Regions from separate parts of the Phyllobacterium sp. P30BS-XVII genome, predicted to be linked through region 2. Evidence: riboswitches for the same ligand, from Rfam matches in the RefSeq annotation. Region 2 holds a riboswitch; each other region holds the start of a gene.
What was found. A riboswitch is a leader RNA that binds a small molecule or an ion and turns the genes downstream of it on or off. The one in region 2 is predicted to bind cobalamin.
Positions count from the first base shown of each region.

Region 1: it holds a riboswitch for cobalamin, as region 2 does, so the genes downstream of both, metE (5-methyltetrahydropteroyltriglutamate--homocysteine S-methyltransferase) here and FHW17_RS06565 (aromatic ring-hydroxylating dioxygenase subunit alpha) in region 2, are expected to answer to the same signal.
Region 3: it holds a riboswitch for cobalamin, as region 2 does, so the genes downstream of both, FHW17_RS14090 (ribonucleoside-diphosphate reductase subunit alpha) here and FHW17_RS06565 (aromatic ring-hydroxylating dioxygenase subunit alpha) in region 2, are expected to answer to the same signal.
Region 4: it holds a riboswitch for cobalamin, as region 2 does, so the genes downstream of both, bluB (5,6-dimethylbenzimidazole synthase) here and FHW17_RS06565 (aromatic ring-hydroxylating dioxygenase subunit alpha) in region 2, are expected to answer to the same signal.

Region 1 is NZ_JACGXO010000002.1:287,293-291,287, reverse strand. It holds gene FHW17_RS07350 (TetR/AcrR family transcriptional regulator) at 1-579, opposite strand; gene FHW17_RS07345 (MFS transporter) at 697-2,001, shown strand; cobalamin riboswitch at 2,062-2,281, shown strand; gene metE (5-methyltetrahydropteroyltriglutamate--homocysteine S-methyltransferase) at 2,386-3,995, shown strand, end outside.
Region 2 is NZ_JACGXO010000002.1:125,921-129,915, reverse strand. It holds gene FHW17_RS06570 (hybrid-cluster NAD(P)-dependent oxidoreductase) at 1-786, opposite strand, end outside; gene FHW17_RS06565 (aromatic ring-hydroxylating dioxygenase subunit alpha) at 793-2,037, opposite strand; cobalamin riboswitch at 2,160-2,361, opposite strand; gene FHW17_RS06560 (DUF1868 domain-containing protein) at 2,462-3,172, opposite strand; gene FHW17_RS06555 (L-fuconate dehydratase) at 3,282-3,995, opposite strand, start outside.
Region 3 is NZ_JACGXO010000004.1:396,828-400,822, forward strand. It holds gene FHW17_RS14075 (hemin ABC transporter substrate-binding protein) at 1-76, shown strand, start outside; gene FHW17_RS14080 (iron ABC transporter permease) at 73-1,194, shown strand; gene FHW17_RS14085 (heme ABC transporter ATP-binding protein) at 1,197-1,988, shown strand; cobalamin riboswitch at 2,039-2,266, shown strand; gene FHW17_RS14090 (ribonucleoside-diphosphate reductase subunit alpha) at 2,370-3,995, shown strand, end outside.
Region 4 is NZ_JACGXO010000002.1:425,568-429,562, reverse strand. It holds gene metF (methylenetetrahydrofolate reductase [NAD(P)H]) at 1-61, opposite strand, end outside; gene FHW17_RS07965 (metalloregulator ArsR/SmtB family transcription factor) at 61-1,068, opposite strand; gene FHW17_RS07960 (DUF2293 domain-containing protein) at 1,207-1,524, shown strand; gene bluB (5,6-dimethylbenzimidazole synthase) at 1,457-2,197, opposite strand; cobalamin riboswitch at 2,257-2,434, opposite strand; gene FHW17_RS07950 (molybdenum cofactor sulfurase) at 2,460-3,068, opposite strand; gene ettA (energy-dependent translational throttle protein EttA) at 3,205-3,995, opposite strand, start outside.

The DNA.
Region 1 (3,995 bases), 160 kb from region 2:
CTATTCAGTATCTCTCCCGAAGGCTGCCTCACCAATCCTGTTGATTTCTTTGGCGAATTCCGGATCGTCCACCGCGTGGGACAGAACGACTGTTCCCACCAGTCCGGCCATAACAGCAATGGCTTTCTCCCGTTGCTTGGCTTTTGTATTCCCGGTCACGGCGTTGATCAGAATATCGAGCAGCGCCTTTGTTCCCTCGGTAAAGCGCGAGCGCACAGGGCCACCACGGCGGGCAATATCCGGCGCGAGAGCCGCCATCATGCAACTGCTCATTTTGCCCTCGCCATGCGCATCTCCGGTCAAATAGGACTTGGCGATTGCAGCAAGCGCATTATCCGGAGCGCCCTCGGAAAGGCTCATCCATTTGCGGACTGACAGCGCCATGGCCGCTTCGCAGGCCTCCGCAATCAGATCATCCTTTGAATCAAAATGGCCATAGAAGCCACCATGCGTAAGCCCGGCGCTTTTCATGACATCGGCAACGCCGATTCCATCAAAGCCCTTCTCCCGAAACTGCTGCCCGGCGATCTGTACAATACGGGCGCGATTCTGAGCTGCCTGATCCCTGCTGACACGCATGAAACATTCCTTCAAAAAAACTGCATTGACAATTTATATGATGGTCGTCATCAATAGTCAATAATGATGACCGTCATTTAAATCAATTGTCTATAATCGCCCATCGGGGAAACGAACATGATTTCTTCACCACTTGCCGCGACCCTCGCCCGACGCAATGTCCATTATGGTTGGGTTGTTGTCGCCGTCACCTTTCTCACCATGCTCGTTACCGCGGCAGCTGTTGGCGCGCCCGGCGTACTCATCGTACCGCTGGAAAAAGAGTTCGGCTGGACCACGGAACAGATCGCGACGGCCTTTTCCATTCGTCTGCTGCTGTTCGGCCTGATGGGTCCGTTCGCTGCCGCTTTCATGAACTATTTCGGTGTGCGCAAGGTTGTCTGCGTGGCGCTCGCGCTTATTGCCGGTGGCTCGTTTCTATCGCTGGGCATGACGCAGATTTGGCAGCTTATCCTGTTATGGGGCGTTGTGATCGGCTTCGGTACTGGCTTGACCGCCATGGTGCTCGGCGCAACTGTCGCCACGCGCTGGTTTACGGAACGGCGCGGATTGGTGCTTGGCATGCTGACCGCAAGCTCGGCGACCGGCCAGTTGGCCTTCATGCCACTCATGGCGTCCATCAGTGAAAATTACGGCTGGCGTGCCGCCACCATGATGGTCTGCGCCCTGCTCGCCGTTGCCGCTGTTGCGGTATTTCTGCTGATGCGCGACCGTCCAGCCGATGTGGGCTTGCCAGCCTATGGCGAAAAAGAAGTCACGAAGACTGCTCCGATAACGGGCGGACTTCTCTCACTCATCATCATGCCGCTTGTCACACTGAAAGAAATCTCCCGCAGCAGCACGTTCTGGGTCCTGTTCGCCACGTTCTATATCTGCGGTGCGAGCACCAACGGCCTGATCCAGACACATTTCGTCGCGCTTTGCGGTGATTACGGCCTCGCCGCAGTGACAGCGGCCAGCGTGCTTGCCATGATGGGCTTCTTCGATTTCTTCGGCACAATCGGTTCCGGCTGGCTGTCCGACCGGGTCGATAATCGCTGGTTGCTGTTCTGGTACTACGGCCTGCGCGGTGCCTCGCTGCTCTTTTTGCCCTACAGCAACTTCTCCATCTACGGCCTCACGCTGTTCGCCATGTTCTATGGATTGGACTGGATCGCCACCGTACCGCCAACCGTCAAACTGGCAACGGATCGTTTTGGCCGCGAAAAGGCCGGTATGGTATTCGGCTGGGTCTTTGCCGGCCATCAGCTTGGAGCCGCATCGGCTGCCTATGGTGGCGGTTTCGCCCGGACGGAATATGCAAGCTACCTGCCTGCATTCTTCACCGCCGGTATTCTCTGCTTCATCGCAGCCTTGCTCGCCCTGACCATCAAGAAAAGCAGCAAGAGCGACGTTGTCGGTGAACCAGCCGTCGCCCATTAAATGATGACGTAACCATATAAAGATACCTTTATGTGTTATTGACAGTCTGCGGACACACGCCTACCATGCCTTCATCGTGGTTCTCTGCGCCTTCCGGGGCGCAGAGCTAAGAGGGAATACGGTGCGATCTCTTCCCGAGATCTAATCCGGAGCTGCCCCCGCAACTGTAAGCGGCGAGCTGTTGTCAATTTCGTGTCACTGATCCGCACATGGATCGGGAAGGCCTGACAAGAGCACTGACCCGTGAGCCAGGAGACCTGCCTCGATAGATAACGTCCACGGGCGGGGTGTCCGGTGTGTCGCTTGCAAGCGGGCATTGCGATGCCCGTATTTCCTGCATGCGTGCGCCTGGCCTTTGCCCTCAACCAATCGGGGTAAAGAACTATGTCTATCACCATAAGCAATCTGGGTTTCCCTCGGATCGGCAAACGGCGCGAGCTGAAATTCGCGCTGGAAAATTTCTGGTCAGGCAAATCCCATATCGTCACTCTGCAGGATATCGCTGTGGGCCTGCGTCAGGAAAACTGGGCTTTGCAGAAGGCCCATGGCCTCAACCACATACCGAGCAATGATTTCTCACTCTATGACCATGTGCTGGATACCAGCGTCATGGTTGGCGCGATCCCGCAAAACTATGAATGGAAGGGCGGTCCTGCAGCCCCTGAAACCTACTTCGCCATGGCGCGGGGCAGTCAGGGCTCGCAAGATCACGAAGGTTGCGCCCATCACGGCGTAGCGGCGCAGGAGATGACCAAGTGGTTTGATACCAATTATCATTTCATGGTGCCTGAACTGACGCGCGGTCAGGAATTCACCCTTGGTTCCAACAAGCCCGTTGATGAGTACCGCGAAGCCAGCGAGCAGGGCTTTGATACACGTCCGGTTATTCTTGGACCTGTCACCTTCCTCAAACTCGCCAAGAGCAAGGATGACCGCCTCGATCCACTGTCACTATTGCCGGGCCTCCTGCCCGTTTACACGGAAATTCTGCGCCGCCTTTCCGCCAATGGGGCGCAATGGGTGCAGATCGATGAACCTGCGCTGGTGCTTGATCTTGATGAAAGCACACAGACCGCATTCCGCGTGGCCTATGCGTTCTTTGCCCGCGCCCTGCCCCGGCTGAAACTGCTGCTGACGCCCTATTTTGGCGCCCTCGGTGACAATCTCGATCTGGCTTTGGGGCTGCCTGTTGCTGGCCTGCATCTTGATCTTTGCCGTGCGCCCGAGCAACTCAACAGGGTGGTGGCTCAGGCTCCGGCTGGTCTTGTCCTGTCGCTTGGTGTTATCGATGGCCGCAATGTCTGGCGTGCGGATCTTGAAGCCATCCTCCGGCGCATCGAACCCGTGATCACCCAGCGCGGAACAGATCACCTCATTCTGGCACCATCCTGTTCGCTGCTGCACACCCCTGTCGATCTCGAACTCGAAACGGATATCGACCCTGATTTCAAAAGCTGGCTGGCCTTTGCCACCCAGAAACTTGAAGAATTGTCGATCCTTGGCAAAGCAATCAACACGGGCAAAGACAGCGTGCGAGACGAACTGGCGGCCGCCAGCCGTGCTATCGAAACACGCCACACCTCGACCAAAATTCATGACGAAGCGGTAAAACAGCGTCTGCGAGCGGTGACAACGGAGCAGGCACAACGTCAGAGCCCCTATCCTGCCCGGCGTGAAAAGCAGAAATCGCTTGGCTTGCCCGACTTTCCGACAACCACTATCGGCTCCTTTCCCCAGACGGATGGAGTACGCAAAGCGCGGGCGGAACATGGCAAGGGTGCGCTGACCGCCAATGCTTATGCCGCACTGCTGCGCAAGGAAACCGAAACCTCCATTCGCTGGCAGGAGGAAATCGGCATTGATGTGCTTGTCCATGGTGAGTTTGAGCGCAACGACATGGTGCAGTATTTCGGCGAACAGCTCTCGGGCTTTGCCTTCACCAAACATGGCTGGGTGCAAAGCTATGGCTCGCGTTACGTTCGCCCGCCGATCAT
Region 2 (3,995 bases):
CGGCTCGGCGGCGGGGCCAAAGCTTTCCTGATGATAATGCGCCATATCGAAGCCATTGGCCTCAAGCATGGTACGCACATCCCGCATGAAACCTTCCGGGCCACAGCAGAAAATTGTCCGATCCTTGAAGTCAGGCGAAAGCAGCGGCAGTTTGGGCGCCTCAAGCCTGCCGCGAATGCCGGTCCAAAGCTGCCCCATCTCGTGTTCCTTGATCAGAAACGACAGTTTCAGATTGGGCATGCAGTTGGTGAGATATTCCAGTTCCCGGCGGAAAATAATATCGCTGGGGCGGCGGGCGCAGGTAACGAAGCTGATATCGCTCTGCGGCGCGCAATCATGCATCCAGCGGGTCATCGACATCATCGGCGTAATGCCAGATCCCGCCGAGATGAACAGATATTTTTCGCCCGGATGCTTGCGCATGGAAAAATCGCCGAGCGGCCCGAATGCCTTCAGCCGGACACCCGGCGTCAGGTGATCCAGCATCCAGCGGGTGCCGATACTGCCTTCCTGCGCTTTGACCGTCACAGCAATAGTGAATGGCCGTGACGGGCTGGATGACAGCGTATAGGTACGCAAAACAGCTTCGGGCTGGGTCGGCAGTTCGAAGGTCATGAACTGGCCCGGCTCATAGCGGAACCAGTTCTGATTGTCGGAACGGAATGTGAAAGTCTTCACATTCGGCGCTTCCTCAATGATCGACAGGCACTCCAATAAATGCAGCCGATCATTCCACGGCTGCATCTGGTCGAGGTGCGGGTAAGACTGAGGAACGCCCATATTCATTTTTACCTATGCTACCTTGCTGAGCCGCGTATCACCGCCGGTGAGACGCTCTTCCATGAACCTGCAATACCATTCGAGGAACTGCAGTACGCCGCCTTCATGTTCGGTCGAATAGGGACCGGGTTCATAGGCGGGCGAGCGGATGCCGAAAGCGTTTTCCTCGACAATACGGCGGTCCTGATCATTGGTTTCCGTCCACACATGCGTCAGTTCTTCGAGGTTATAGTCTACGCCCTCGACGGCATCCTTATGTACCAGCCACTTGGTTGTAACCTGTGTTTCATCCGGGCCAAGCGGCAGCACACGGAACGAAATGGCATGGTCGCCAAGAATGTGGTTCCAGGTGGTCGGATAATGGAACAGCAACAGCGAACCGATCCGCTTCTCATTGACAATATCGCTGAGCTGCTTACCGACGGCGCGGCGACCGGTCATCGTATAGCTTTCCGAATCCCGCAGCAGCGGAACACGGGTGGCGCGATACTGACCATCATCGGACATGCGGAAAGTGCTTGGGAGGCCCGCAGCTTCACAACGCTGCCAATGTTCAGCAATTTCTGGATCGTCACCGGCGCCCTGTACACCGGTGACACTCGGCGCTTCCGGGAAAGTCTTGCACAGTTCAGGATGGTTGGCGACGCAGTGATAGCACTCGCGATTGTTTTCCCAGACCAGCTTCCAGTTGCCCTTCTCCACAATGGTGCTCTGATAGGCAACCTTTGTGTCGATGAGCTTATGCGGTGCAAGATAAGGCTCGATCAGTGCGCGGGTTGCGCTGAAATCAGTCGGGTTCTGCGCAAGACAGATGAAGATGTAACCACCAACGCTTTCGCAATGCACAGGCTTGAGGCTGTGCTGGCTGGGGTCGAAATCATCGCCCATCTGGCGCGCGAAAAGCAGGCGGCCGTCAAGCTCATAGGTCCACTGGTGATAGGGGCAGACGAGCTTTGCCGATGTGCCGCGCTCAGCCGCACAGACGCGCGAACCGCGATGGCGGCAGGAATTGTGGAAAGCACGAATCTGGCCCTGACGGTCACGCACGATGACCACAGGATAGTCGCCCACCTGCACGGTGAAGAAATTGCCGGGCTTGGTGACTTCGCAATCATGGCCGATGAACAGCCAGTCACGATAAAAAATATTTTCCATATCCAGACGGTAATAGTCCGGATCGGAATAGAAGGCCTGTTCGAGGCCGTAGCCGGGTTTCCGGTTTTTCAGGTTCCGGAGCAGTTCGTTGCGCATATCCATGTCGTGTCCTCGCCTCAATGTTGCGAAAGAACTGACTGGTGGTGACGGAGGAAGAACGCCTACACGGTCAGCACAAGCCGATGCCCGCATAAAATCATGCTCCTTGATCGCCCACCGCGATCAGTCGGTTTCAGTCCCGAGGCTGGTTTCCGGGCTCTGGAGTTGCCATCTCGGCTGTCACGACGCCTTCCCGGGTTGTGGCCCAGTGGCTGTTATGCCGTGTTTCACTCCACTACCGTTGCGGGGGCAGCGCCGGGTTTCCGACCGGCTTCCCAATTCTCCGCTTCCCTAGAAAAAAGCGGCACCTCAAGTGCCCCGATAAAAGCATTCGGCATAAAAAAAGAATAGGTGCGGAAACGACATCCCATTTACGTAAGACGACACTGTACACTATGTCGCAGAATGGCCAGCAGGTGCCCCTAATTCAGCCGAGAACAACAAGCTCTTCAAAGTGGTTCATATCGACGAAACTGCAAAAAGCCGGCGGATTAAGCGCAATAATGGGCGCATCGCGTTGAATGGTAGCAAGGCAATCATCGAGAAGCGCCTGCCATGCGCCAAGCCGTTCATCGGGAAAACGTTCGATCACATAGGCCAGTGTAATATGGAAAACATAGGTGTCGTGATCAGGATGCCGATACCCGAACGGAACGGCCAATGCGTCGCGCCAGGCCCGCAGGATTTGCTCGTCATATTCGCTCGCACCGGCAACCGTAAGTCCCGCAGGTGTGACATCGATCACTTTGACATTAAACGGCCCACACCCTTCAAAATCCTGCAGACGATCCACATAAAGCTGGGTCATATCGTCAATACTGGTCTCAAGCGCAACATCATCTGGCCAAAAGGATGCCCGGCGGCGATATTCGATGATACCCTGAAACAGGGTCATGTGCAGGCTGGAGATGGGTGTGAATGCCAATTGCCCGGCATCCGGCATAGCCAGCATCCGCTCGCGCACCGCAATAACAGCCGCCTCAGACTCAGAACCTTTCACCAGATGGCAGACCACCGTATTGCCCGGCTCAAGCTGAAACTCGCCCTTGGTGTTATAGCGCCTGCCGAGATGAACGGGCGGCTCCGGGTGAAGGCTGGCGGCAAAGCGGGCAAGTGAAGGCTTGATCAGGTCGAGCATGGAAACCCCGTGACGAGTAAATGAGAGTGTCACATGCCAATGGGACTCACTGGCACGCAAATGATCCCTCCGCCATAGGACAGCTCTTTGTCAGGCAGATGAAGCCCGCCTATGGCCGGTAAAGATATTCCTCGATCGAAGCCTGTTTCATTTCAATCGAGAAACCCGGCAGTGATGGCGGCATATAGGCCGCGTCCTGAATGTTGCAGGGATCGATGAAATGCTCATGCAGATGGTCGACATATTCGATCACCCGGCCCTCTTTCGTGCCCGACACAGCAATATAGTCGATCATCGACAGATGCTGCACGTATTCACAAAGACCCACGCCGCCAGCATGCGGCCAGACGGGCAGCTCGTACTTCGCGGCAATCAGTAATACGGCAAGCACTTCATTCAGTCCGCCCATGCGGCACGAATCGATCTGCACCACATCAATAGCGCCTTCAGCGATGAACTGCTTGAACATGATGCGGTTCTGGCACATCTCGCCCGTGGCAACCTTCACTGGCTTGATCGCCTGCCGGATCTTGCGATGCCCAGCCACATCGTCAGGGCTGGTCGGCTCTTCGATGAAGAATGGCTTGACGAAGGCAAGCTTGTTGACCCAATCGATGGCTTCGTTGACTTCCCATACCTGATTGGCATCGATCATCAGGATACGATCCGGCCCGATCACCTCGCGCGCAATGGTCAGACGGCGAATATCGTCCTCAAGATCGCGGCCAACTTTCATCTTGATGTGGTTGAAGCCTGAATCAACAGCCTCCTGACAAAGACGGCGCAGCTTTTCGTCGGAATAGCCAAGCCATCCCGCCGACGT
Region 3 (3,995 bases), on a different contig from region 2:
GGGTTTTGGCCCGCGTGCGCCCAAGGCGATCCATGAACTGGCAGAAGCTATATACGGCAACGAACTAAGCCAATGAGCGAGGCAATCTTGAGAAAACCTGCCGTCCTTGCCTCCGCGCAGGGCGGCAAAAAACTGCGTCCTGATGGTGACAGATCCGCGCTTGCGCGTGCAGTGATTGCCTGTCTTGGCGTGGTGCTCATCGCCACTATCATTTTTAGCCTCGCGTTCGGCGCCTCCGATGCGTCTGTTATCGCTGTCGTAAAGTCCCTGATTTCGGGCGCTGACGGCACGGAAAGCGCACTGTCTGTCAGAGATCGCATCATTATCTATGATATCCGGCTGCCGCGCGTCATTCTCGGCACATTGATTGGAGCTTCGCTTGCCGTGTCCGGTGCGGTCATGCAGGGCCTTTTTCGCAATCCACTGGCAGATCCCGGCATTGTTGGCGTATCGGCGGGTGCGGGTCTGGGTGCAGTCAGCGTGATCGTATTGGGCGGAACCATTTTTGCGCCTGTTGTCGCTTTATTTGGGCTTTATGCACTACCGCTTGCTGCTTTTTTCGGCGCCTTGGCCTTCACCCTTATTCTATACCGTGTGGCAACGCGGCGGGGACAAACATCCATCGCCACCATGCTGCTCGCGGGGATTGCGCTTGGTGCCATGGCCGCTGCCTATATCGGGGTTCTTGTTTATGTCGCCGATGACAAGCAGTTACGTGACCTGACATTCTGGAGCCTCGGCTCGCTTGCCGGTGCCAGCTGGATCAAGATACTTGCATCAGGGCCGTTGATTGCATTCGCACTTGTCATTTCACCTTTCCTCGCCCGCGGCCTCAATGGTCTGGCATTGGGAGAGGCATCAGCCAGCCATCTCGGCATTCCCGTCCAGCGGTTCAAACGCATTGCCATTGTCACGGTTGCAGCGGCAACAGGCGCATCGGTTGCCGTCAGCGGTGGTATCGGCTTTGTCGGCGTAGTTGTCCCGCATCTTCTGCGCCTCGTAATTGGTCCGGATCATCGTTACCTGTTGCCAGCGGCTGCGCTGCTTGGCGCAAGCCTGCTGCTGATTGCCGATGCTGTGAGCCGCACAATCGTTGCTCCATCAGAACTGCCCATCGGCATTGTCACTGCTGCCGTTGGTGCTCCCTTCTTCCTATGGATATTGCTGCGTCGTCGCGGCATTCTGGACCTATGACCATGATCCGCGTTTCCAATGTCTCCGTGTCACTTGGACGAAGCAAGATTGTCAAAGATGTATCCTTTGATGCTGGGGCAGGTGAGTTCACCGTCATCGTCGGCCCTAATGGTTCGGGGAAAACGACATTGATGCGTGCTCTCTCCGGTGATCTGCCGCATGAGGGCACAATCAGCATCAATGGCACCCTGATCACCCAGTTGAAACTCTGGCAGATGGCGGCCATGCGCGCGATCCTGCCGCAATCAACCTCGCTGTCTTTCCCGTTCACCGTGCGGGAAATCGTCAAGCTTGGAATGACCAGCGGCCGTTCCGGCGCGCCTCGTCATACCGTGGATACCCTGCCGGATGACGCGCTCGAACGGGTCGACCTTGCAGGCTTTGGCGGACGTTTTTATCAGGAACTCTCCGGCGGCGAACAACAGCGCGTGCAACTGGCGCGCGTTCTCTGCCAGGTCTGGCAACCGGTGCTTGATGGCCAGCCCCGCTTCCTCTTTCTGGATGAACCGGTTTCCAGCCTCGATATCAAACACCAGCTTATTATCATGCAGATTGCCCGTGATTTTGCTGATCGTGGTGGCGGCGTCATCGCGATCCTGCACGACCTCAATCTTACATCCATGTTTGCCGACCGTATTGTGGTTATGCACAGGGGCCATGCTGATTCTGTGGGTACACCTGAGCAAGTCTTGACGGATGACCGCATCTTGCGTGTTTATGAATGCGCGCTGAAAGTGGGTGGCCTGCCCGGCAAATCCGTACCATTTGTTTTGCCCCAATCCGCGATGCTCTGAGTTAGCGAAGATATCACCATCTACCTATTGACTGCGGATGGCGATTTGATACTAAATATAGATGTTATGGTTCTACCGAGTCGCAAGACCGGGAGCTAAGAGGGAAGCCGGTGAGGTGTCGTTGACATTGATGCCGGCGCTGCCCCCGCAACTGTAAACAGCGAGTTGTTGTCGATAATGCCACTGAAGCTGCGCCCTCAAGGTGCAATCGCTTCGGGAAGGCCGACACCAGCGCCGACCTGTGAGCCAGGAGACCTGCCATAACATGATGAACGTCCACGGGCGGGGTGTCCCGGTGTGTCGCTTGCAATGGTCAGTCCCTGACCTATTCCTTGCACGCGTGCGCTCGACCTTTGCCCCCAACATTTGGGGTATAAGCACATGTCTCTTTCTCTTGAAACCACCCGTACCGATGGTCAAGCACCTGTTCGCTCTGGCGACACACCATCATCCTCGACAGAACCCGGCTACCGCGTCATCCGCCGCAATGGTTCGGTAACACCGTTTGATCCCCTGAAAATCACTGTCGCCTTGACCAAGGCTTTCCTCGCCGTTGAAGGCAATGTCGCCGCTGGCTCGCGCCGTGTGCATGATGTGGTTGAAGGTCTGACCTCCGACATCGTGACAACATTGAAACGCCGCAGCAGCGAGGGCCGTCTGTTTCACATTGAGGATGTGCAGGATCAGGTTGAGCTTGCCCTTATGCGCAGCGAGAACCACAAGGTTGCACGCGCCTATGTTCTCTACCGGGAAGAGCGTACGCGGGAACGCGCCAAACTGGTTGAGCCCGTGGCTGAAACCGGCCCGTCACTCAATGTCACCCTGCTCGACGGCACCAAGGCTCCGCTCGATGACATCCGTCTCGCCCGTATCATCAATGAGGCTTGTGAAGGTCTGGAGGGGGTCAGCGCTACTCCCATTCTGAGCGAGACCCAGCGTAATCTTTATGACGGCATCACGCTCGATGAGCTGTCGCTTGCGCCTATTCTGGCAGCGCGCACGCTCGTTGAAACCGAGCCGAACTATTCCTTCGTTACCGCCCGTCTGCTGCTCGACAAGCTGCGCCGCGAAGCATTGAGTTTTGTTTTCGGCAGGTCTGAACAGGCAACCCAGCAAGAAATGGCGGAACGCTACGCAGATTATTTTCCGGCCTATGTAAAAGCTGGCATTGAAGCCGAACTGCTCGACCCGGAACTGGCTCGTTTCGATCTCAAAAAGATTGCCACTGCCTTGAAACCGGAACGCGACCTGCAATTCCAGTATCTCGGCTTGCAGACGCTTTATGATCGCTATCTCCAGCAGACACGCGGCATCCGGTTTGAGCTGCCGCAAGCGTTCCTGATGCGCGTTGCCATGGGACTTGCGTCGCGCGAGATCGACCGTGAAGCCCGCGCCATCGAATTCTACAATCTGTTGTCGTCGTTCGACTTCATGGCGTCCACGCCAACATTGTTTAACTCGGGCACGTTGCGCCCGCAGCTATCCTCCTGCTTCCTGACCACCGTTGCCGATGATCTCGACGGTATCTTCAAGGCGGTGAAGGATAATGCGCTGCTGGCGAAATATTCCGGCGGTCTTGGCAATGACTGGACGCCGGTACGCGGCCTTGGTGCCCACATCAAAGGCACCAACGGCGAAAGTCAGGGCGTGGTGCCATTCCTGAAAGTTGCCAATGACACGGCCATCGCGGTCAATCAGGGTGGCAAGCGCAAGGGCGCGGTCTGCGCCTATCTTGAAACATGGCACGTGGACATCGAGGAGTTTCTCGATCTGCGCAAGAACACCGGGGATGACCGCCGCCGTACCCATGACATGAACACGGCCAACTGGGTGCCTGATCTGTTCATGAGCCGTGTGGAAGCGGATAAACAATGGACCCTGTTCTCGCCCGATGAGACGCCTGATCTGCACGACCTCTATGGTGCAGAATTCAAATCCGCCTATGAGGCCTATGAAGCCAAGGCTGCGCGCGGTGAACTTCGTGTGTTCCGCACCGTCAGGGCATTG
Region 4 (3,995 bases), 300 kb from region 2:
CGAACGAAACCTTGATATTGGTGCCAAGGTCTGCACGGCGGGATTGGCGGAAAAAGCTCATCAGACACTCTCCGATACGCGGGAGGTTAAAGCGGGATCAGCGATCAGCAAGCGTGGGTCGCGTGCCAGCCACAGTTTGACGGTCAGTTTGTCCTGGTCTTTTGGTTCAAGTTCAATGCTGTCTTCCAGTGCAAGCCCGGCCTCAGTCAGCCAGTCACGCATCTGATTGTCGGTAAAGCCAAGCCGCAAATGAGCATGGCTGTCCCGCAGGAATTCAAGATCGTGCGGGGCAAAATCGACGATCAGCATGCGGCCACCTGCTCGTAACGCCCGTGCTGCCTCGCGAATTGCTTCGGCAGGATTATCAAGGAAATGCAGAACCTGATGAATAGTTACCAGATCAAACGACTCCCGATCGACAGGCAGTGAATAGACATCGCCCTGACGAACCTGCGCATTGGCAATGCCCGACCGGTCGAGATTGGACCGGGCGATGGTCAGCATGTCGCGATTGATATCGATGCCGACACCGCGAATGTAAAGCGGTGCAAACAGCTCAAGCAGTCTGCCGGTACCGGTGCCGACATCAAGCATGGCCTGAAAGGGCGTACGTCCGACGATCTTGGTCAGCGCGGCTTCCACGGCACCGTCAGGCACATGCAGCGAACGGATAACGTCCCAGCTTGTTGCATTGGCGCTGAAATAGGCTGCCGCCCGCTCGCGGCGCTGCAGCTTGACCGAGCCAAGCCGCTCGATATCGCGCTCCAGCAGCGGATCGGATATATCAAGGCGGTCGAGCAATATGAGGGCAATGTCGCCAACAATCAGCGATTCCGCGAGACGGAAATAGGCCCAGGAGCCTTCCTGATAGCGATTGATCAGATTGGCTTCGAACAGCAGCTTGAGATGGCGGGAGACACGCGGCTGCGATTGTCCGAGAATGGAAGTCAGATCGGAAACCGTCAAATCACCGCGGGACAACAGCGCCAGAATGCGCAGGCGGCTTGGCTCCGCCGCTGCTTTCAGCGTATCGACCATCAGGTCAAGGTTGAGATCACGTTTGTCCATCGAGCTTTCCTCAAAAGATATAAAGATATGTTTATGTGAGAAATGCTGATTTGGCAAGTTTGTTTTTTGTTGACGGCAAATTTTGTCGCGTCTGAAATAGGCGAGCCAATCGGCAGGCGAATCTGTGAGAGTGATGCGATGAGTGCAGGAACCAACCGTCAGCGGGCTATCGGCAAGCAGCTCACATTGCTTTTACCGGCTGTGCCCTATTCGGATTCCGAACCCATACGCGCCGCCGCCACTGCACCGCATATGAAAACCCTGCCGCCGCCCATCGCCGTCTGGCTTGCGACAGTCGCGCATGTCCGCCACCAGCATACGGATTACGATGCCCTGCGCGATGACGGTTACGATAAGGAATCGGCACGGTTTTTTGTGCTTGAAGCCATCAACCGGAAACTGACGGAATGGCGCGCAACCCGGCTTCTCGACCCGGACGAGGAAGATCCGAGCTGACCGGCCATTGATCTTCAAAAATGAGTTCCGCAAGCGGCAGGCGTTTGCGCCAACCCCGTTTTTCCAGTTCCGGGCTGTCATAAAGCTTGCTGACATAGCCGATGCACAGATAAGCGATAATTTCGATATGGTCAGGGATACCGAGAATACGGCGCATATCCTGATCGTGATAGATGCTGACCCAGCCAACGCCGATACCTTCTGCCCTTGCCGCCAGCCACAGGTTCTGCACGGCGCACACGGTGCTGTAGATATCCATCTGCGGGTTGTGCGTCCGCCCCAGCACCACATCGCCTCCCCGCGTCCTATCGCAGGTAATGCAGAGATTAACCGGTGCCTTCACGATGCCCTCAAGCTTCAATGACGCATAGAGAGCCTGACGTTCATCAGCGAACATCGCGGCTGCCTCCGCATTGGCACGGGTAAATGCCCTGTGTACCTCGACCTTGCGCGCTTCGTCGCGGATGAGAATGAAGTTCCACGGCTGCATGAAACCCACTGACGGCGCATGATGGGCGGCATCCAGAAGCCGCATCAGAACGTCATCTTCTATAGGTCGTGGCAAAAACTGATCGCGTACATCGCGGCGGGTATAGATGGCTTTGTAGACGGCATCGCGCTCATCACGGGAAAAATCAGCGGCGGTCACAGGACCATGGACAGAATCGTGCATTGTTTGCTCCCAACAACGCGAGGGGCCAAAACCCCGGACACCTCCCCGCTGTCCATGCGGTTTTGGCTATCTGGTCCGGCCGGTCTTCTGACTGAGGTTCATCTGAACCGCGCGCCTTCCGGATGTCTCCGTGGCAATCTGCGCGGCCCATCCCCTTTTACAGCGTTGGGCACGTGCCGGATTTTCACCGGCTTCCCGATTCTCCTGCAAGCAGGCACCGAACCGGCTTTCATTCGCCATAAATTCTGGAAAGACGCAAGTATCAGCCGGGATAAATCCATTGTTCCGGCAGACGCGCATCGACTTTTTCGCCCGCATTGATGATACCCGGCACTTCCACCCAGGCAACAACCCCACGCAAACGTCTCGATGCCTTGACGAAATCAAGCGCTGTGGCCGTGTGATCGCGTGTTTGCGCACTTTCAGCGATGGAACGCCCCGCCACCTTACATGGCGCATTCTGGCCATCCACCTTCAGCGTCACCCCGCCTTCGAAGAACAGCAGGGTGCGCGGCGGCAGCATGGAAAGCGAGGGAATACCATCGACCACCATATTGGTGCCGATCCATTCCGGCTTGATTTCCGCAAGGCCCATGGTCTTGGCAATCGTTTCAAGCTCGTCCGCTGCCAGAATGGAAATATGCCGTTCATTGCGCATTTCGGTGCCACGCGGATACCACGGCTCGCGCCCGCCGGAGCGGCGGGTAAGGCCCGCATGATAATCGCCGCGTATGCCCTCAAAGGTAAGATCAAGCATTTCGGCTGCGGCAGTGACAAAACTGTCCTTCGGTGCCTGAAATACACCGCTGACCCGGCCGGCAATTTTGCGGGCAGGAATAATGTGAGTTGTGGTTGCGAAAAGATCAGTCATGACGGCGCTCCATGCAATCTGCCGCATCTTAGGAAAATTGAATATTAAAACCAGCCAATATCACTGATGGAAATGTCAAAATCGGTGATGGGAGGGTGTTGCCACCCTCCCGATCTTATTAGCGCGCCCGCACTTTTTAACGTGTGAGGGGCTTATAGCTTGGACGCTTTGGATTGACACTGTCTGGTCCCAGACGGCGAATCTTGTCGTTCTCATAATCCTCGAAGTTGCCTTCGAACCATTCAACGTGGCTGTCACCTTCGAATGCCAGAATGTGCGTTGCCAGCCGGTCAAGGAACATACGATCGTGGCTGATGATAACGGCGCAGCCAGCATATTTTTCCAGTGCATCCTCAAGAGCCGCCAGCGTTTCCGTGTCCAGATCGTTGGTCGGTTCGTCAAGGAGCAAGACGTTGCCACCCGATTGCAGCATCTTGGCAAGGTGAACGCGGTTACGCTGACCACCGGAAAGATTGCCAACCTTCTGCTGCTGATCGCCGCCCTTGAAATTGAACGCCGAAACATAGGCGCGCGAATTCATCTCGTTCTTGCCGATCTTGATGATTTCATTGCCGCCGGAGATTTCCTCCCAGACGTTCTTTTCGGCTGCGAGGTGATCGCGGCTCTGGTCGACATAGCCGAGATGAACCGTTTCACCGATACGGATTGAACCGGAATCCGGCTTTTCCTGCCCGGTGATCATCTTGAACAGCGTGGTCTTACCCGCACCGTTCGGCCCGATGATGCCGACAATGCCGCCCGGAGGCAGTTTGAAAGTCAGGTTCTCGATAAGAACGCGATCACCGAAAGATTTTGTCAGGTTTTCAGCTTCGATAACCACCTGTCCGAGGCGCTCGCCTGCGGGGATGATGATCTGCGCATCGCCGGGACGCTGATCATTGGCGGCATCAACCAGCGCATCATAGG